DNA from 2 places in the Paenibacillus sp. FSL R10-2782 genome. Region 1 is predicted to be linked to the other one. Evidence: a T-box and tRNA genes for the amino acid it is inferred to sense, from the RefSeq annotation. Region 1 holds a T-box; the other holds one or more tRNA genes.

The links. A T-box is a leader RNA that pairs with one kind of tRNA and senses whether it is charged. The one in region 1 lies ahead of tyrS (tyrosine--tRNA ligase), so its partner is inferred to be a tRNA-Tyr.
Region 2: it has a tRNA-Tyr gene. The T-box ahead of tyrS (tyrosine--tRNA ligase) is inferred to sense a tRNA for this amino acid. The anticodon was not compared.

Annotation. Positions count from the first base shown of each region.
Region 1 is NZ_CP151951.1:2,773,453-2,784,101, reverse strand. It holds gene NST83_RS12575 (glycoside hydrolase family 16 protein) at 215-928, shown strand; gene NST83_RS12570 (hypothetical protein) at 1,131-1,589, shown strand; partial or broken gene NST83_RS12565 (pirin family protein) at 1,888-1,977, shown strand; gene NST83_RS12560 (antibiotic biosynthesis monooxygenase family protein) at 2,008-2,364, opposite strand; gene NST83_RS12555 (hypothetical protein) at 2,461-2,673, opposite strand; gene NST83_RS12550 (glucose 1-dehydrogenase) at 2,921-3,667, opposite strand; gene NST83_RS12545 (winged helix-turn-helix transcriptional regulator) at 3,858-4,205, shown strand; gene NST83_RS12540 (hypothetical protein) at 4,735-5,208, opposite strand; gene NST83_RS12535 (hypothetical protein) at 5,298-5,894, opposite strand; gene NST83_RS12530 (MFS transporter) at 6,081-6,311, shown strand; gene tyrS (tyrosine--tRNA ligase) at 6,789-8,048, opposite strand; T-box leader at 8,215-8,453, opposite strand; gene NST83_RS12520 (macrolide family glycosyltransferase) at 8,914-10,101, shown strand; gene NST83_RS12515 (fibronectin type III domain-containing protein) at 10,212-10,649, opposite strand, start outside.
Region 2 is NZ_CP151951.1:472,980-483,628, forward strand. It holds rRNA gene NST83_RS02065 (23S ribosomal RNA) at 105-3,034, shown strand; rRNA gene rrf (5S ribosomal RNA) at 3,182-3,298, shown strand; tRNA gene NST83_RS02075 (tRNA-Ile) at 3,336-3,412, shown strand; tRNA gene NST83_RS02080 (tRNA-Ala) at 3,437-3,512, shown strand; tRNA gene NST83_RS02085 (tRNA-Asn) at 3,517-3,592, shown strand; tRNA gene NST83_RS02090 (tRNA-Glu) at 3,702-3,773, shown strand; tRNA gene NST83_RS02095 (tRNA-Val) at 3,780-3,855, shown strand; tRNA gene NST83_RS02100 (tRNA-Met) at 3,889-3,962, shown strand; tRNA gene NST83_RS02105 (tRNA-Asp) at 3,987-4,063, shown strand; tRNA gene NST83_RS02110 (tRNA-Phe) at 4,144-4,216, shown strand; tRNA gene NST83_RS02115 (tRNA-Thr) at 4,242-4,317, shown strand; tRNA gene NST83_RS02120 (tRNA-Tyr) at 4,322-4,407, shown strand; tRNA gene NST83_RS02125 (tRNA-His) at 4,427-4,499, shown strand; tRNA gene NST83_RS02130 (tRNA-Gln) at 4,516-4,590, shown strand; tRNA gene NST83_RS02135 (tRNA-Lys) at 4,596-4,671, shown strand; tRNA gene NST83_RS02140 (tRNA-Leu) at 4,686-4,772, shown strand; tRNA gene NST83_RS02145 (tRNA-Gly) at 4,779-4,853, shown strand; tRNA gene NST83_RS02150 (tRNA-Arg) at 4,960-5,036, shown strand; tRNA gene NST83_RS02155 (tRNA-Pro) at 5,060-5,133, shown strand; tRNA gene NST83_RS02160 (tRNA-Gly) at 5,143-5,213, shown strand; gene NST83_RS02165 (PAS domain-containing protein) at 5,315-6,418, opposite strand; gene NST83_RS02170 (response regulator transcription factor) at 6,411-7,064, opposite strand; gene NST83_RS02175 (GAF domain-containing protein) at 7,206-7,655, opposite strand; gene NST83_RS02180 (Crp/Fnr family transcriptional regulator) at 7,955-8,695, shown strand; gene NST83_RS02185 (hypothetical protein) at 8,954-9,115, opposite strand; gene NST83_RS02190 (extracellular solute-binding protein) at 9,406-10,649, shown strand, end outside.

The sequences.
Region 1 (10,649 bases):
TGAACAGATCTTTCACGTCGTCCTGACACGAATCTTAAAAAGTGAATATGCTTCTTTAAAATTTTCTATAGTTTACTACACTATGTCCATATATAATGAGGACACCAAATATGTAAGCGCTCTATTATTTGGTTTCCGGCAGCCCGTACCACATTTGCTGGAAACCGCATTTCCACAACATTGTTCATGTTTGGAATTACATGGAGGTGTATTTATGAAGAAGAAGTATTGGTTTACGCTGGTAACCACGGGTGTAGTTTCTCTGTTTTTTTCGGTAAGCGCTTTTGCGGCGGATGTGTTCTGGGAACCATTAAGTTATTTTAATTCGAGTACATGGCAAAAGGCAGATGGATATTCCAATGGGAGCATGTTTAATTGCACTTGGCGTGCCAATAATGTCAATTTTACTAACGATGGCAAAATGAAGCTTAGCTTAACAAGTCCTGCGTACAATAAATTTGACGGCGGAGAGTATCGCTCGAAGAATACTTACGGATACGGCTTATACGAGGTCAGCATGAAACCTGCTAAAAATACAGGAATCGTATCTTCCTTTTTCACATATACGGGACCTGCTAATGGCACGAAATGGGATGAAATAGATATTGAATTTTTAGGCAAAGACACGACAAAAGTGCAATTCAACTATTATACAAACGGGGTCGGTGGTCATGAGAAGATTATCGATCTGGGTTTTGATGCATCAAATGGCTTCCACACCTATGCATTCGATTGGCAGCCAGGATACATTAAGTGGTATGTTGACGGGGCTCTAAAGCATACGGCAACTACGAACGTACCGAGCACGCCAGGCCAAATTATGATGAATTTATGGAATGGAACCGGAGTAGATAGCTGGTTAGGTCCGTATAACGGAGTTAATCCGTTGTACGCCGAATATGACTGGGTAAAATATACGAGCAATTAGTATGGTTACAGCAGAAGAGGCAGCCCTATAGGGCTGCTTTTGCCTATTCAGTAAAAAAATTTAACTAATCCAATATTTATATCCAATTTCCAATATCCTAAATTAGTGCAACAAATGTTGTAAAGTTAGTATGGGCAGCTACCTGATTCATTTATTATTATTAATGCTGTAATCTACTTTACATAGACTGGGGGAGACAATATTGAACGAAAGTAAAAAAAGACGAATCGGCAGCCTGCTGATGGTAGGTGTGTTGACCATGTCGGCCGTGTTGAGCGGGTGCAGCAGCAATAGCGGTCACAAGCCGGCTGACACAAATACTACACGTGCCAAGCTGGAGATTAAGAACGGTAAATACGATCCACCGGTAACGATTACGTATTTACGACCTTGGGGCCCGGATGTTAAGTTCAAACCAGGAGAAGATCAGGATAGCAATGTTCATACCAAATGGGCAAAAGAAAAGCTAGGAATCGAGCTTAGAATTCAGCATGTTTTGTATGATAATGAATGCATTTTCTGCTTGCTGATCAACAGGGGAAATGAATTGTCGTCAACTCGAATAAATGAGTCACCTCGGTCGTTATCAAATCCGATAATTCTTCAAAGGGATAAACTTGTTGTCAATAAAGGAGTAAACTTGTTGTCACTGGACACATGAGACACGTGTTTTTGAACTCGGTTTCACTGCGTTTTTAATATATATTCACAAAACTCGTATTTTGTACATATGTATATAAAACAATTAAATGCCATGAGCTATATAGATTCTCATTTAGTGTCATACATTATATTCCCCATTTTTGCAGATGCAAAATAATAAGTTGGTTTCGATGCATGTCTTCATGCAGCGGTATTCAGACACAAAACTGTTTTAATAAGCGATACAACTTACTACAACTAAAACTAAAACGCGAGACAAAACTTCAAGTTTTGTCTCGCGTTTTTAAGGTAGCCAATTGGCTTCATCTCGATACTATGCAAATCACGGTTGGTTGATCAGTAACATGAGCTTCTCGTTTGCTGATTATTATGATCCGAATACCACAAACTTGGAAATATTTGAATCATGTAGTCACCTACTTTAAGGATTGTTTTTTAGATGCTCCAGTTAAGTTGCTTCCCCATTCAGCAACTGGGATTAACCAGCTAACCATTCTATCATTCAGCAATTCGGAGAGAACTCCTTCATACTCCTTGCGGTAGGGCTTAGGAAACTCTTCTTGCAGCCAGCTTTCTTGTGTGCCTTTCCATATCTCGTAAATGACGATGTCTTCCGATTGATCCATGTCATCATGAATAATGGCGTTCACAAAGTTAGTTTCATTTGACATAATGTCAGCCAGTGAGAATAATTGCTTGCGAAAATCTTCTTTCTTACCGGATTTTACTTTGAATCGTATGTTAAGGATAATTTGATTATTATTGTTTGTCATAGTTGATACACCTCTTCTTTAGTTTATTAGCACTGTTTTTGTTTCTTTGAAAATTCAATACATTTTGTATATTGTATCCATCGGTTAAATAACTGGTTATTCTTCTGACTTTTCAATAAAGACAACTAAAGATTGGATTAACCCATTCTCAATGACTATGAAGTCCTGACCAGAGATTGTTTGTGGATTGTCAGAAGGTCCGAAATACCAGCTAAACTTTACTTGACCATGGTGTTCTTCTAAGGAACCTGGCATAATGGTAAAACGAAAATGAAGAAATTTTCCCTGGACCTCATCAATTAGTGTCATTAGTTCGTCGCGTCTCCAACAATTACTTCTGGTTAATAAGGGTCGTAGACACGGCAGTTTTCGGAGTAGACTTCATCTATTGCCTTTCTTCGGCTTTCATGGTTTGTATTACTCCAAATTTCGAGATGTCTCTTCATAAGATCAATAACATTGCTCATTAGTTAATCCTCCCCACAATATTGAAGCAAAAGAGAGATTACAGTTAGACTTTCCCGCCATTAATACATCTTCGTGGTATATCTCCGAACTAAACTTGTGCAGTTCCGCCATCCACGAACAATTCAATTCCATTTATATAGTTGCTTTCATTAGAGGCAAGAAACATTACAGCATTTGCAATTTCTTCAGATGTTCCCACTCTGCCTAGTGGAGTTACGGTCTTGGCATGTTCAAGGACATTTTCGACCTCGGCTCCAAATAAGTAATTATAAGCCGGTGTATGAACGAATCCAGGACTAACGACGTTTACACGAATTTCAGTTCCTTTTAGATCAAGAATCCAGTTGCGAATTAACTGTCTTATTGCTGCCTTTGATGCGCCATAGACACTGAACGCTGGGTCACCAACGGAACCAGCCGTGGACCCGGTTATGATAATCGAACCTACATTGTTCGGAAACAAGGGCAACGCCTTTTGAACCGTGAATATCGTTCCTTTTACGTTAACGTCGAATGTTTTGTAATAATGTTCTTCTGTAATCTCACCCAATGGAAGGAATGACCCAAGCCCAGCATTTGCAAAGAGGATGTCCAAATGTCCTTTCTCTTGCTTCACTGCTTCGAACAGACTGTCTAAATCCGCCAGATTGGAAACGTCACCTTGAATACCAGTTACATTATCTCCAATCAGCTTCACCGCTGAATCAAGTTCACTTTGTCTGCGTCCTGTAATAAAAACATGTGCACCTTCTTTTGCAAACTTCTGCGCTGTTGCAAGACCGATGCCGCTAGTACCCCCTGTTACAACCGCTACTTTTCCATTAAACTTTCCCATGTTATGACTCTCCTTGTAAGGTTAATTTTTGTTCTAAGTATATTATCTCTTGACTGCCGTTTTTTCAAAAAAACTGTTAATAACATCCCACAAATGATATTATGTATCAAAAGTAATAATAATAGAAGTACCCACTTTTTTGTTATATAGTAACTAAAAAGTAATAATTGACACTGGAGGAGTTTACTACATGAAAGTTTATTATTGTAACCTTGAAGTTACATTGGAGGTAATTGGGGGGAAATGGAAAGGGCTAGTTTTATATTATTTGATACATGGTCCAAAACGAACGAGTGAGTTAAAGCGACTTGTACACAATATAACTCAAAAAATGCTTATCCAAACGCTTAGAGAATTGGAAGCTGATGGACTTGTAAGCAGAAAAATGTTTAATCAGGTCCCTCCGAAGGTCGAATATTCGACCACAGAGCTTGGGCAATCGCTTGAACCGATTCTAAGAGCGCTTTGTCAATGGGGTGACGGTTATGCCGATAAAACATTCACTGAAGGAGAAGTGCAAATTTTGAAAGTTGATTAATAATCACTAGCGTTGCATTAATGATCTCAGAAATTTCATAATTTTCTATGTTTATGTGCTGCACAAAAAGAAAAATCCTTTACAATGGAATGGAAGGTAGTACCTGTCCAATTCCACGAAAAGGATTAGTCACAAGTGCTGCAAGTGTAAGCCGAAGGGAATCTATATCTATGCGATGGTTGATGAAATAATGCAAAGCGGATTTACGAATGTGACCGTTGAGCCGAAGGATGAATCTAGGACGTAATCATACAGGTCTTCTCCCTTCATCCCTTAACGTTTTGCGCCGAGGTCGCACAAATAACATACAGTTTTCACCAAAAAATTATGAAAGCTGAGCATATTTGTTTCGACGTGGTCATTAATTAAGCAGACTTGTGTCTCACAAAAACGACATAAGTCTGCTTAATTACATTTAAAGATATACTGTTTTCGATCATTTTATTTAAGCTGTTTTGTGTCGCTGCACAACAAGGCTGCCGTTTGATTGCGGGGCAGTACCGTTTGATTTAACAAACCAAAGTTAGGTTTACTCATTCATATACTTTTCAAATTCACTTTTCAGCCAATACTGATTCTGATATGCAATATACTGTTCCATCCGAATTAGCAAATCAACCAATTCTGGCTTAGTTAGCTGCATATAACGCTGTCTGACTCGATCTATGTCGCGATCTTCTTTTATGTGCTTAAATGCATCCAGATCATCGTCTAAGGGCTTATATGACCTTTTTCGAGGCCTATAAGCTTTAGTAGTACTGTGCTTTAGGAAATGGTTATGAAGTTCTGGGTTCTTACGGATTGTATTTTGGTGGATACCTATTCCATCTGGATCAATTGCTTTTGACTTGTCCGAAACAGTTCGGTACGAAACAGATTTACCTTCTTTAATTAGCGCATCAATCGCCTTTACACCAAGTTCGACTGAACGGTTCTTTCTCTTGTCGTATGATGCTTGAAGCCATTCCAGCTCATTTGTTTGAGATACGGATTTCCGGCGCATATGTCTCATCCCTTTGAGATTTCTCTATCAGTTGGATCTCCTTAAGTTCGTTTTTAGCTCTATTTTTTGCGATCTTCATCTTCTTTGCTTCAAGGAGTAAGCCATTCTTCATTGATGACCTTAAAATAAGAATCCGTTTGTTTTCTGAAAGATAGCGGTTCCTCGGTACCTGCCGCTTTGGGCATCCTTGGTCTGTTCCCCCTTTCCCCTGGTTGCTCAGAAACACTATCTTTATATTCTATATCGATAAGTGGATTGGCCTGTGTATACTTCTTTAAGCGAATCATGGTCTTATAAAAACCTTTAATAGCGGACAGAAACAGTTGAACAGTTTTGGAGCTTTTACTCGTTAAGTACACGCCTTCATGCCCATCTCTACCACGAATCTTACAATGCATCTGTTCTATTAAATATTGCCTTACCGCTTCCTTAACAGCCTCTGGCTCATCATCCCAACAGACCTTTCTGGCCTTGTAGTAGCTTTTGTACTTTAACCAATAAAAGAATGGCTCTAAGGTATTTAAATAAGCGATTACGGAACTCTCACTGATCCTGTTGAACTGATCGTGATAAAACACTGTAAGAGGAATGAACGCCTCCTTCTTATCGTCAAAAACAATGAGACGGTATTTGCTGTTCACTCCTTCAGGACAATATGCATGAAAAAATGAAGCCATTTCCTCCACTACCTCCACCTATCTTCTACACAAAAAAAGGACACTTCCGTTCCCATGAAACGGATGTCCACATATGATGTGTAACACTATATGAAAATACAGTAGTTTCATAGCTTCGTCAACAAATCTTAGAAATTAATATTATATAGTATTTTGTACATAAGTTATTGTTTCAATCAATTGAAGGAGCTGTCATTGGAGTGCTCGTCCCTACTCAACATCTTCCGAATGACGCTGGCTATGGCAGGGGCTGCGTTGATCTCTTATGCCACGATGCCACTCGTGAATGCTTTTGGTGGCGGCAAGTCAGGCTGGTTCTTTACATTCCTGATTTTTGGCTGTCTAGCACCGTTCATGTACCTGATTACATTCAAAACAACCAAAGAACGTGTAAAACCGGTGGTAACACAAAAAAAATACCACTGAAGCGTTCAATCCCTGCTCTGCTCCGCAATAAGTACTGGATCATGATTGTCCCTCTGTGCCTGGTTGGCTATATTGGAACTCAGGAACAACAGTCAACTGCGGCCCTGAGCACAATCAAGTTCATGTATCTGTATTCGCCTATTATTTTCGGACTTCTCTCCGCTTTGATTCTTGTATTTTACATCTAGCGAAAAATGACAAAAAAACTCTGATTGATTCACGCTGAGAACTGCACCAATAAGAGACCCAAAGAAGCTCATCTGCCTGATGAGGCAGCTATGTGATTTGGTTCGAAGCTACAATGAGCAGACGCTTGGATACACAGCAAAAACAGCCCCTTCGCAGCTGATGTGAGGCTCATTTACCCAGATCAGCTGCAAAAGGGCCTAAACAACGGAGCCGCAGCGATGTCGCCTGTCAGGGCGATGAATCTGCTTGGCTATCTGATGGAATGGCTACTGCAACTGTTTGCTATAGCTACGCCAGCTTTACCAGGCTGTAGTTCTTCTTCCCTTTACGTACGATAATAAAGCGGCCACCAATCGCTTGCTCGGCTGTTATCTCATGGGCAATATCGCTTATCCGGTCACCATTAATAGAGATCGCTCCCTTGGTGATATCCTCGCGCGCCTGCCGCTTGGAAGGCTCGATGCCCATATCTACCAGCCAGTCCACGATATTTTTGGAGTCCCTAGTTGCCTCGTAGGTCGGCATTTCCTTGAAACCCTGCTCAATTTCATCTGCCGTCAGGGATTGGATATCGCCGCTGAACAGAGCTGACGTAATCCGCTTCGCTTGCTCCAGCATCTCCTCGCTATGTACGAAGCGGGTCATTTCCTCAGCGAGCATTTTTTGCGCTTCGCGTTTATGCGGCTCGGTCTCGACCTTCTGGGCCAGCTCGTCAATTTGCTCCTTCGACAGGAAAGTGAAGTACTTCAGGTATTTCACAACATCCCGATCGTCCGTGTTCGCCCAGAACTGGTAGAACTCGTATGGCGTCGTCTTCTTCGGATCGAGCCATACCGCCCCTCCAGCGGTCTTGCCAAATTTTGTGCCGTCGGACTTCAGCATCAGCGGAATCGTCAGACCGAATGCCTTGGCTTCTGCCCCTTCCTTCTTGCGGATCAGATCCAGGCCACTCGTAATGTTGCCCCATTGGTCGGAGCCACCAATCTGAAGTTGCACATCCTCATTCCGGTACAGATGCAGGTAGTCCAGCGATTGCAGAATCTGGTAGGAGAATTCCGTGAAGGAAATGCCGCTATCCAGTCGGCTTGCAACGACATCCTTCGCAAGCATCGTATTGATGCTGAAGTTCTTGCCGTAATCCCGCAGGAACTCAATCACATTGATCTGTTGCGTCCAGTCATAGTTGTTCACCATACGAATCTGGTTGTCGCCCTCCGTAATGAACAGCTTCTTCATCTGCGCTGTGAGCGCATCGACGTTAGCCTGAATTTGTTCCAGAGTTTGAAGGGAGCGCTCGGTCTGACGGCCACTCGGATCACCAATTGTACCTGTTGCTCCGCCGATCAGAATGACCGGACGATGCCCGGCAAGCTGGAAGCGCTTAAGCACCATGAACGGAATCAAGTGTCCAATATGCATGCTGTCGCCTGTTGGGTCTACCCCGCAGTATACGGAGACAGACTTCTCGTTCGACAAGGCCCGAAGCCCCTCTTTATCCGTCTGTTGGTTAATGGCATCGCGCCATTCAAGTTCATCAATAATGTTCATGATTTATTCCACTCCTTCAATTTGTCGCGTGCCTTATATCGAGTCCTTATTCTCGGACAGCTGGCCAATTTTGGTCAACAGCCATGGAGAACTACTACCGCGAGCCGTGCACAACTCACAGCATTCGTTGAAAGACAAAAAAATCGTCCCCACGTCTGTTAGTAGACATAGGGACGATTATATAACCGTGTTACCACCCTGATTGTATCCGGCACAGGAAGCATAGACTGGCTTGACGTGTCCTGGATACCACTCGATAGCGAGTTAACGTTCGCAACGTCCGCCCGGGATTAGCCAGGATACTCCAGAGTGTAATTCGCTCGCTTCATGTGTACCGGGTCTCATCTCCCCCCGGCTTTCTGGAACAGGGATGAAGCAACTACTGGGCTCTTTCAACGTATATCGTATATAAGATTACAGACAGTATAAGTGAAAGCATTAACGAATGTCAACCAGGCTCAATGGCACTTGTCGTTGTTCTGGACTAACGCAGAGATGAAGAAAGTACTCGTTGCATCGATAACGAGATTGCCCGAGTTCACCCATTGAGTTGATATTTACCAGCCACCCAAAACTATTATCCGTCCATATTACTGGTTGAAAGCGATTTGAGGAATCGTTTTAATCTTCAGCGACCATTGTCCTGTTCCTTCCCCTGCTCTTGGCCAGATACAATGCCTGATCCGCCTTCTTCTAGTAGCTCCTCACGCTCTAACGCTTCTTACGGTATGCTGAGAGACCTTAAGAGTATATCGAAAGTATTTTGAAAGGATATCATTTGAAAATATAAATATTATTGTTATTATAGATAGAGAGATTCAGTGAAAGCTGCGGTCTCTAACGATGCATAAAGGAGTGATGATGAATGCTACACATATTAATGGTTAACTTTCCGGCAGAAGGACATGTGAACCCTACGATTGGGATTACGCAAGCCTTTGCAGCACGGGGAGACCAGGTACATTACATTACAACTGAGAAATACAAGGACAGACTTCAAGCAGTTGGAGCAACGGTTCACCTGCACCCCGATCTGATCAGGACTGCTTACATCGACACTGCATCTCCAGCCGGATTGAACGCATTTTTGAACATTCATATTCAGACTTCGATGGACATATTGGCAGTTACTCAGAGGTTATCTGAAAATATTGATTTTGACTTTGTATTCTATGATAGATTTGGAGCTGGTGAGTTAGTTAGAGATTATTTGAATATCCCAGGCATTGCTTCATCACCATCCTTTTTAATTACAAAGAATCGGATGGCCAGCAATCTTTTTAGTTCTGACGTAAAAGTGCCATTTCAGCTTGATGAACATGCCACGACTTCACTGCATCTCATGAAAGAAAGATTCGGGGTTGCTCCTGAGGATATGTTTCAATTTATGAACAATTCTGGGGAACTGAATGTGGTATATACCAGTCGATATTTCCAACCGGACGGTGACCGTTTTGGTGAGGAGAACCTTTTTATTGGTCCGAGCTTCCCTGAGCGCAAAGGGGAATATTCTTTTCCTTTGGATGTATTACAAAATAACAAGGTTCTGTATATTTCGATGGGAACGGTTTTGGATCATGTTGAAGACTTTTTTAACACCTGTATTGAAGCTTTTTCCGATTTTGAAGGCATGGTTGTGATTGCAGCTGGCGAGAAGGCTGACTTTACGAAGATCAATCCGGCCCCTGAGCACTTTATTATTTCTCCTTATGTTCCCCAATTGGAGGTATTACGTCATGCAGATGTATTTATTACTCATGGTGGAATGAACAGCGTGAATGAAGGGATTCACTTCAATGTTCCCTTGGTCGTACTGCCACAGGACAAGGATCAGCCGATGGTCGCGCAGCGGTTAACGGAACTTCAAGCTGGCTATCGAATAACCAAAGAGCATATCAATGCACATTCGTTAAGAGAGGCCGTACATGAAGTGATATCGAACGCAGCGTATAAAAAAGGCATACAAAAAATAAATGATAGCTTCCAGCAATCTGGCGGTACAGAAGAAGCCCTTGCAAAAATTGATGCTTATCTTCAAAAAGAACTCGTGTAAATCCGGGCTTTCATACAAAAAAGGAGAAACCCTAGGTCATGGAAATGACCGGGTTTCTCGACAAGCTGTGTTCCAAATGATTTACTATGAAATTGTTTTTACAGAAGCAGTTATTTTGTAATCGTGATTTGTTTGGATACAGCGTTATAGTTCACCTGATAGCCCGAAAGCTCGCTAATGACTCGTAATGGAACCAGTGTGTGCCCGTTAATAATAACCGGAGCTGTGATGTTCGTCGAGTAATTCCGAGAGTTGTTTAACTCGTACACTGCAAGAGTCGAATTCTTGACTTGAAGCACCACTTGTTTGCCATCGGTAAGGCGATTCATGATAATCTTTTTAGTCCCTTTATCATAGTTCACTTGGTAGCCCACACGTTCACCGATAAAGCGCAGCGGGACCATCGTTACCCCATTTATTATTCGTGGTGCCTGAGCCATCGTCGTAGTACGACCATCGACATAAGCTGATGTAGCTCCTGGTGTCAGGGTAAATGAAGTTGAATATGAGGAAAACGCATTGTTAGAATATGAAGACGCTGTGCTGGA
Region 2 (10,649 bases), 2.3 Mb from region 1:
ATCTTGTGTAAACAAGTGAAATAAAGGTAGCTGCCTTGAATTTCATTCACACATTCGTGTGGAACCGAAATTCAAAGCAAATCGCATTTACGAAGTAAATGCTAGGTTAAGCTACAAAGAGCACACGGAGGATGCCTAGGCGCCAGGAGCCGACGAAGGACGTGGCGAACAACGATAAAGCCTCGGGGAGCTGTAAGCAAGCTTTGATCCGGGGATGTCCGAATGGGGAAACCCGGCTGTCTTCATCGACAGTCACTTTCTGCTGAATACATAGGCAGAACAGAGGCATACCAGGGGAACTGAAACATCTAAGTACCCTGAGGAAGAGAAAACAATAGTGATTCCGTCAGTAGCGGCGAGCGAACGCGGATTAGCCCAAACCAAGGAGCTTGCTCCTTGGGGTTGTGGGACGTCTCACATGGAGTTACAAAGGAACCGGTTAGATGAAGAGGTCTGGAAAGGCCCGCCAGAGAAGGTAAAAGCCCTGTAGTTCAAAACCTGTTCCCTCCGAGACGGATCCCGAGTAGTGCGGGGCACGTGAAACCCCGTATGAATCCGGCAGGACCATCTGCCAAGGCTAAATACTCCCTGGCGACCGATAGTGAAGCAGTACCGTGAGGGAAAGGTGAAAAGCACCCCGGAAGGGGAGTGAAATAGATCCTGAAACCGTGTGCTTACAAGAAGTCAGAGCCCGATCTATGGGTGATGGCGTGCCTTTTGTAGAATGAACCGGCGAGTTACGTTCCCGTGCAAGGTTAAGGTGAAAAACTGTAGCCGTAGCGAAAGCGAGTCTGAATAGGGCGACTTGAGTACGTGGACGTAGACCCGAAACCGGGTGATCTACCCCTGTCCAGGGTGAAGGTGCGGTAACACGCACTGGAGGCCCGAACCCACGCATGTTGAAAAATGCGGGGATGAGGTGGGGGTAGCGGAGAAATTCCAATCGAACCCGGAGATAGCTGGTTCTCCCCGAAATAGCTTTAGGGCTAGCCTCGGAATAAGAGTCGTGGAGGTAGAGCACTGATTGGGTGCGGGGCCCGCAAGGGTTACCAAGCTCAGTCAAACTCCGAATGCCATAGACTTGGTTCCGGGAGTCAGACAGTGAGTGCTAAGATCCATTGTCGAAAGGGAAACAGCCCAGACCATCAGCTAAGGTCCCCAAGTGTGTGTTAAGTGGGAAAGGATGTGGAGTTGCACAGACAACCAGGATGTTGGCTTAGAAGCAGCCACCATTGAAAGAGTGCGTAATAGCTCACTGGTCGAGTGACTCTGCGCCGAAAATGTAACGGGGCTAAACACGCCACCGAAGCTATGGCTTGATACTTAGGTATCAGGGGTAGGGGAGCGTTGAATGCGGGTTGAAGGTGTACCGTAAGGAGCGCTGGACTGCATTCAAGTGAGAATGCCGGTATGAGTAACGAAAAGATCTGTGAGAATCAGATCCGCCGAAAGCCTAAGGGTTCCTGAGGAAGGTTCGTCCGCTCAGGGTAAGTCGGGACCTAAGGCGAGGCCGAAAGGCGTAGTCGAAGGACAACAGGTCGAAATTCCTGTACCACCGTAATCCGTTATGAGCGATGGGGTGACGCAGTAGGGTAGTGACGCGGACTGATGGATGTCCGTCTAAGCAGTGAGGCTGGTGTGTAGGCAAATCCGCACATCGTAAGGCTGGGCTGTGATGGGGAGCGAAAATTACAGTAGCGAAGGTCATGATCTCAGACTGCCAAGAAAAGCCTCTAGCCAGGAGAAGGTGCCCGTACCGCAAACCGACACAGGTAGGCGAGAAGAGAATTCTAAGGCGCGCGGAAGAACTCTCGTTAAGGAACTCGGCAAAATGACCCCGTAACTTCGGGAGAAGGGGTGCCTCGGTAGGGTGAATAGCCCGAGGGGGCCGCAGTGAAAAGGCCCAAGCGACTGTTTAGCAAAAACACAGGTCTGTGCGAAGCCGCAAGGCGAAGTATACGGGCTGACGCCTGCCCGGTGCTGGAAGGTTAAGGGGAGTGGTAAGTCCTTTTAGGGCGAAGCTATGAACCGAAGCCCCAGTAAACGGCGGCCGTAACTATAACGGTCCTAAGGTAGCGAAATTCCTTGTCAGGTAAATTCTGACCCGCACGAATGGCGTAACGACTTGGGCGCTGTCTCAACGAGAGATCCGGTGAAATTTTAATACCTGTGAAGATGCAGGTTACCCGCGACAAGACGGAAAGACCCCATGGAGCTTTACTGCAGCTTGATATTGAATTTGGGTACGATCTGTACAGGATAGGTGGGAGCCTGAGAGACTTGAGCGCCAGCTTGAGAGGAGGCATCCTTGGGATACCACCCTGATCGTATCTAGGTTCTAACTTGGTACCGTGATCCGGTACGAGGACAGTGTCAGGTGGGCAGTTTGACTGGGGCGGTCGCCTCCTAAAGAGTAACGGAGGCGCCCCAAGGTTCCCTCAGAATGGTTGGAAATCATTCGAAGAGTGCAAAGGCAGAAGGGAGCTTGACTGCGAGACCTACAAGTCGAGCAGGGACGAAAGTCGGGCTTAGTGATCCGGTGGTACCGCATGGAAGGGCCATCGCTCAACGGATAAAAGCTACCCTGGGGATAACAGGCTTATCTCCCCCAAGAGTCCACATCGACGGGGAGGTTTGGCACCTCGATGTCGGCTCATCGCATCCTGGGGCTGAAGTAGGTCCCAAGGGTTGGGCTGTTCGCCCATTAAAGCGGTACGCGAGCTGGGTTCAGAACGTCGTGAGACAGTTCGGTCCCTATCTGTCGTGGGCGTAGGAAATTTGAGAGGAGCTGTCCTTAGTACGAGAGGACCGGGATGGACGTACCGCTGGTGTACCAGTTGTTCCGCCAGGAGCACCGCTGGGTAGCTATGTACGGAAGGGATAAGCGCTGAAAGCATCTAAGCGTGAAGCCCCCCTCAAGATGAGATTTCCCAGTATGTAAGACCCCTTGAAGACGACGAGGTAGATAGGTTGGGGGTGGAAGTGCAGTAATGCATGGAGCTGACCAATACTAATCGGTCGAGGGCTTATCCTAAAGTATAGGACGCAATGGAGTTTCGGATCCAGTTTTCAGGGTGTAAGCTTTGTATAGTATAAGCTCAAGTAGCTTATATGAGACAAGCGAACACACAGCATTTGGCGATGCTGATTCCTGAAAAAGAATTTACGATGTAAATTCATGTTTGGTGGCGATAGCGGAGGGGTTCCACACGTACCCATCCCGAACACGACCGTTAAGCCCTCCAGCGCCGATGGTACTTGGACCGCAGGGTCCTGGGAGAGTAGGACGTCGCCAAGCAATGTCCCTTTAGAGGATAATGTAGATATACATATTAGGGCCTTTAGCTCAGCTGGTTAGAGCGCACCCCTGATAAGGGTGAGGTCGGTGGTTCGAGTCCACTAAGGCCCACCACTTCTTGATTAACACAAAATGACTGGGGCCATAGCTCAGCTGGGAGAGCGCCTGCCTTGCACGCAGGAGGTCAGCGGTTCGATCCCGCTTGGCTCCACCAATATTCCCTGATAGCTCAGTTGGTAGAGCACTCGACTGTTAATCGAGTTGTCACAGGTTCGAGTCCTGTTCGGGGAGCCAAATTTTGAATGTTTCTGATTTTTATATATAAAGTAATTGCGTAGCTGAGCTGGTTGAAACTTATGGTTATGCCATTAAGTTTAGGGATTATAATTTTTGATTTTTTTGAGGCCCGTTGGTCAAGCGGTTAAGACACCTCCCTTTCACGGAGGTAACAGGGGTTCGATTCCCCTACGGGTCATAGTATGGAGGCTTAGCTCAGCTGGGAGAGCATCTGCCTTACAAGCAGAGGGTCGGGGGTTCGAGCCCCTCAGCCTCCACCATTTATATTCTTAAAAGTAATCCATTTTTACTGTCGCGGGGTGGAGCAGTTCGGTAGCTCGTCGGGCTCATAACCCGAAGGTCACAGGTTCAAATCCTGTCCCCGCAATTGATTTTCCTTAGGAATATCTATGGAACTGTGGTGTAGAGGCCTAACATGCCTGCCTGTCACGCAGGAGATCGCGGGTTCGAATCCCGTCAGTTCCGCCATTTTATGAAATATATGACTGGCATTTTGTGTATTCTATATATAATGTGAGTTTGTATATTATAGCTATATAACAAAATATGGCTCGGTAGCTCAGTCGGTAGAGCAGAGGACTGAAAATCCTCGTGTCGGCGGTTCGATTCCGTCCCGAGCCACCTTTCAAGTGGGAATGAGTAATGTGCCGGTGTAGCTCAACTGGTAGAGCAACTGACTTGTAATCAGTAGGTTGGGGGTTCAAGTCCTCTCGCCGGCACCATTTTGGAGGATTAGCGAAGTGGCCAAACGCATCAGACTGTAAATCTGCTCCCTTACGGGTTCGGTGGTTCGAATCCATCATCCTCCACCAGTCTTTTCATAATCATATGGCGGTCGTGGCGAAGTGGTTAACGCACCGGACTGTGACTCCGGCATTCGTGGGTTCAAGCCCCATCGGCCGCCCTTTATTTTCTTTTAATGGGGATTAGCCAAGCGGTAAGGCAACGGACTTTGACTCCGTCATGCATAGGTTCAAATCCTATATCCCCAGCCATTTAAGAGCCATTAGCTCAGTTGGTAGAGCACCTGACTTTTAATCAGGGTGTCGAAGGTTCGAGTCCTTCATGGCTCACCATTTATATTTATTTTGCGGTCGTGGCGGAATTGGCAGACGCGCACGGTTCAGGTCCGTGTGGGCTAACCCCCGTGGAGGTTCGAGTCCTCTCGACCGCACCATATTTTGCGGACGTGGCTCAGCGGTAGAGCATCGCCTTGCCAAGGCGAGGGTCGCGGGTTCGATTCCCGTCGTCCGCTCCATTATCCATTCGGCGCTATAGCCAAGTGGTAAGACAAAGCTTTGCAAAAGCTTCACTCCCCAGTCAAATCTGGTGGCATCTTTACTACTCATTATGGATTACATTATGCGCCCTTAGCTCAGCTGGATAGAGCGTTTGACTACGAATCAAAAGGCCGGGAGTTCGAATCTCTCAGGGCGCGCCATTTTCTTAAAAAATGTATAATATCGGGATGTAGCTCAGCTTGGTAGAGCACCTGGTTTGGGACCAGGGGGTCGCATGTTCAAATCGTGTCATCCCGATACTGTTTTGCGGGTGTAGTTCAATGGTAGAACTCCAGCCTTCCAAGCTGGTAGCGTGGGTTCGATTCCCATCACCCGCTTTTTGCTATAGCGGATTCTTGTTGCCTCAGTGGTGACACCTTATAAATAAAGAGAGCCTGTCTGGGGACAGCGCTCTCTCTTTTTTTATGCTGCTGTATCTTTACACAGGAATGGTCAGTTGGATGGAGGTCCCCTGTTCCGGTGAAGAGGTTACGCTCATCCATCCTCCTACTCCTCTGGCTCGTTCCTCCATGCTGAACAGTCCTACGCCTTCCCCTTGGGATTGCTCGGAGAATCCGATACCTTCATCCCAAATAGTCACTTGTATGGCCTCACTCTGATCCTCTACATTGACATGTGCCTCTGCTACGTCCGCATACTTGGCTACATTCGTTAAAGCTTCCTGTACAATCCGATAAATGGCTATTTCTTTGCGGATATCAAGGCGTTTACGCATATTACATTGAAAATGTACCTCAATTCCATAATGAGAACAATAGTTTTCAATATAGGTCCGTATGGCCGGTACGACGCCCAAATCATCCAGAACCGACGGACGAAGTTCCCATGCCAGACCGCGGACATCCTTAATAATGTCAGTCACCTGTGAACGCAGCTTTTCCAGAGCAGGACTAGGCTGTTCAGCAAGCTGGCTATCCAGTTGAATAATCAGCGCAAACAAGCTTTGCCCAATTCCATCGTGAAGCTCTCTTGAGAAACGCTTTCGCTCTTCCTCCTGTATTTGCATCACTTGCGTCATCATCGTCTGAAGCTCAGCCTCTACTTTTTTTAGTTTGGTTACCTCATTACGGATCGCCAAATACTGATAGGGCTTACCTTCTTCGTCCATGGACGGAACGATGGTGGTATTCACCCAATAGTAGGTGTTGTCTTTGGCCCGATTACGTATTTCTCCCTGCCATACCTCGCCTGAACGAATTGTGGTCCACAGGTTTTTCATAAAGGCAGGGGTATGATAGCCCGAATTAATGAGGCGATGATCCCGACCGATCAGCTCTTCACGACTGTATTGCGAAATCTCGCAGAACTTGTCGTTGACGTACTGAATAATGCCCCGGTGATCGGTCAAAGCAACGATAGAGGACGTATCCAACGCAAATTTCAGATTGGATAGCTGGTGAAGTGAGTTACGCAGTGCATGGAGAAAAGGGGATTCCGGTATATGTGCTTCCAAATCATCCAGCAGCTTATCTGCCGACTCGCCAAAAGCATGCTGGAGCAAAGGATTAGAAGGTTCATTCATAATGCAGCAGCCCCTTTTTTAGTGCAAATTTGACCAGCTCGGGCCGTGTTTTCAGGTTAAGCTTTTCCATCAGGTTACTTTTGTGGGATTCAACAGTTTTGACGCTGATCACCAGGCGCTCGGCAATTTCCTTGTTTGCGTATCCCTTGGCTACCCACGAAAGGATTTCCTTTTCACGTTCAGAAAGGGACTCATACGGGCCGGCTATGCCTTCCTTTTTGATCTTATCCAGATATTCACTCATTAGCCGTTTGGTTGCATTCGGGTACAGATAGGCGCTACCTTCAGCCACAGACTGAATGGCAGCAAGTAATTCCTCGTGAGGTGCGCTTTTTAAAATATATCCAGAAGCTCCGGCCTGAATGGCTCGGAACAGATATTCTTCATCGTCATGCATCGTTAAAATAAGCACTTCCGTATCGGGCAACTGTTTTTTCAATTCAGTAGTTGCCGTAAGACCGTCTTTGCCAGGCGGCATACTAAAATCCATGAGCACGACATTGGGCTGTAACTCTATCGCTTTGCGAATCGCTTCATCTCCGTCCGCTGCATCTCCTACCACCTTAATGCCGTGTTTGCCGTCCAATAGGGCCATAAGGCCGGAACGTACGACTACATGATCATCCACTACAAGTATACGAATCAATTTGTCATCCCCTCGAACGGTAGAACCGTACGTTTTATCATCATCATAGCAAATTTTAGGGATTCCAATCAACATAGACAGTTAGGTACAGTTATATTTCGTAATATCTACGTCTCATTTTCTATAAAAATGCCATTAATCTCATAGAATAAGAGTGTGGGCACATAGCTGACCAAGCTGTTCGGCGACTTGTGTGGCCCGTGAGACGTCGGAATCGGTGAACACTCTCACATCACGATTACCGAGAAGCAATACACCGTTCGGCAGATCCCCTGTGCTGGAAAAGGGAATAGCCACAGCAGAGTGAAGCTGCTCCGCCAGCATTAACGCACATTCCTGACGCAGACGTATGCTACCAGACAGCAAAGCACTTACGGTCACGGTACGCCCCAAACGAACAGCCATCCCGGCAATGCCATGTCCTACCTTAAAAGAAATACGCCGATAGCGTTCGCTGCGGCTGCCGGAGGCATAATACCATTGCAAGCTACCGCCCGGCTTGGACATGAGCGCAAGTGCTGTGAGATCCACGTAGATATGATCCCTCAACTGATCCAGTGTTTTGCGCATTTCATCCGTTATTTCTAGCATAGAAGACACATCCTTTTTCGTAACAAAACTGTAGCTCTAACTTATTGTAGTTCCAGCAGTTAAAAAAGTAAGTCAGGGAACCCCCTGATCTATAGGTACAGGAAACACTGACTTTTGAACATGCGGGGGAAGGAGTAGGTGGAACGCCGATAAATGAGGCTCTGCTCGATGGCGGGAGTGATATTTGTCACAGCGAATCAGGGAGTAGGAAGCTGTAAAATCAGGTGTTCTCCTGATAACAACTGATGCGTCAAAACATTATGATATAGATATCAGGTAAACACGAGGAGGACAACAACATGCAAGCCACTTGTACGGAACGGTTTGGGAATGAAGTGGAACGCACGGGAATTCAGCTTTTTTTGACTGAGGAACATTTTGGGCTGCTGAAGGATATCATGTCCTGGAAAAAGGTAAAGGCGGGAATTACGCTTTTTAGAGAGGGCGAAGAATCGGAGCAGCTATATTATATACATTCGGGGCATGTTAAGCTTCGCAAGTCGACAGAAGACGGAAAAGAATTGATATTGACCATTCAGCATCAAGGTGACTTGATTGGGGAATTCAGCGGGATAGATGGAGAAGAGTATAGCTGCACTGCAGAAACAGCCGATGCCTGTGAGTTGGGCGTCGTGCGTGTTCAGGATCTGGAATCGCTTCTGACCAAAAATGGAGCGATGGGGCTTCAATTCATTCAGTGGATGGCTATGAAGCAACGAATTATGCAATCACGGTTTCGGGATTTGCTGCTGTATGGTAAAACAGGTGCATTAGCCTCTACGCTAATCCGGGCGAGCAACACTTGTGGTGTAGCAGTGAAGGATGGCATTTTACTAAATATGAAGCTGAGTCACTCCGAGCTGGGCGAAATGATTGGAGCGACACGGGAGAGTGTGAATCGGATGCTAAGCACGTTGAAGGAGCAGGGTACGCTTGATACGCGGGATGGCAAAATAGTCATTCATGACCTCAAGGTGCTGCGCACGATGTGCTGCTGCCCTTCGTACGGCCAATGCGCGCATGAAATTTGCCGACTCTAAAAATATGAACATAAATAAGGCGGAATCCCTGAGGATCCGCCTTATTTATGTCTTCTGACAATCTGCAGTCATACATTATCAATATTTTGCATAATTCGATTCCGAACGCTTAAAGGCACAATATATAGACGAACTCAATCATTTCGATCTTTATATTGCTGATATGGAATCGCTCCTGGAATTTATGCAAAATGCTCCATTTATAATATAAAAAAAGCTAACCAACGCCGTATAGCGGTCAATTAGCTGGGGAGTCGATTATTGATCTATTTCAACCTGTTCTGTCTGGAGGACACTTAAGGCTTGAAGTTTACGTGTAATTTCCTTTTGCCACTTTACATCTCCGACTTGTACCGCAAGATTGAGAAGATCCAAATAATCATCAATATGCAGGGAGGTTCTACTAAAAGCTTCTTTCACTGCGGTCCTGCCTCCTTTGGAGTCCAAATATATTTTTCTTTTAATAATGAGAATCATTATCACTAATTGAACTTATTTATATTATGCCTGTGTTCGAGATAAATTGCAAGTTATGATATGAATGAATTTTGAAGCGTACGAATGAGGGCTTGAAAAAACAAACCCTTCTCCTTAAGTTCACACATTGTTCACTTCTTTTCTATAGAACATAATGAAAAGAACAAACGGGTATTGAGTATTCACCGAAGGAGACATTCGCACAAAGCTTCAACAAGAGGAGGAAAAGGAGTATGGGCAGAACAAAAATGAAAGCGCTATCTATTTTGGTGACAAGCGCCTTGGCATTGACGCTGACAGCTTGTAATAACGGACAGAGCGCAAGTTCGGGGGACTCAGGAAGCAAGGGGGGAGACGCGGTAAGTAAAGAAGTGACAATCACCTTCCAGAACATTAATCCTGATCCTAGCACTCCTTCCTACAAAATGATAAAGGAAATTGTAAGTCAATATGAGCAGAATCATTCGAATGTCAAAATTGAGCTGGATTCGCTGAATACAGATCAACAAAAGTTAAAGCTCAAAACACAGGCAGCGGCGAAGGAAGTTCCAGATATTACGATTGTAAATCCGGCCGCACAGATGAAGCCCTTCGTGGATGCCGGGCTGCTGGCTCCACTGAACGATGTGGCGGATAAAGATGGCTTAAAGAATACATTTCAGGATGGACTGCTCGATTATTATAGTTTCGATAATAAGCTGTATGCTTTTCCAGACGGCAACAATATAGAAGTGGTGTTTTACAATAAAGAGCTGTTCAAGCAGGTGGGAATTCAAAAGCTGCCGACCACCTTTGATGAGCTGATCACTGCGGTCAAGGCGCTGAAGGGAAAGGGGATTACCCCGATTGCGATTGGGGAAAAGGATTCGTGGACCGGATCACTCCTTTTCATGAATATTTTGCTGCGTACGAATGAAGGACCGAATTTCCTCAAGGATGTGCTGGACGGCAAAAAAACGTTTAATGATCCGGCCTTTGTGGAGGCGGTGGATGCATTTCAGGAACTGGTGCAGGCAGGGGCTTTCCCGGATGGAGCTACGTCCATTGACTATAATGCGGGCGGCAATATTTTTAAAACAGGAAAAGCTGCGATGTATATCATGGGCACTTGGGAAACAGGATCTATAGATGCCTCTTCGGTAGCAGGCAAGGTGGGCGCGTTCCAATTCCCGACGGTGAATGGCAAGGGAGATGTGAATGAGTATGTGATTGCGCCGGGCAGTGCGTTTGCGGTATCGGCGAACAGTGAGCATTTGCAGGAGACAAAGGATTTTCTGCACTATTTTATTACAGAGATGCCGAAGATCCAGTTTGATCTGAAAAATGCGATTGGCAGCGGTCAGAAAATGAAAGGTGATTTGAAGGAAGCGGGCTACTCCGAGCTGGCGATTAACCTCAATGAGCTGTTCAAAAATGTGAAAGGCGGCGACCTCGCATTTGATAATACGATGAATCCAGCTATCGCGCAGGCGCATCT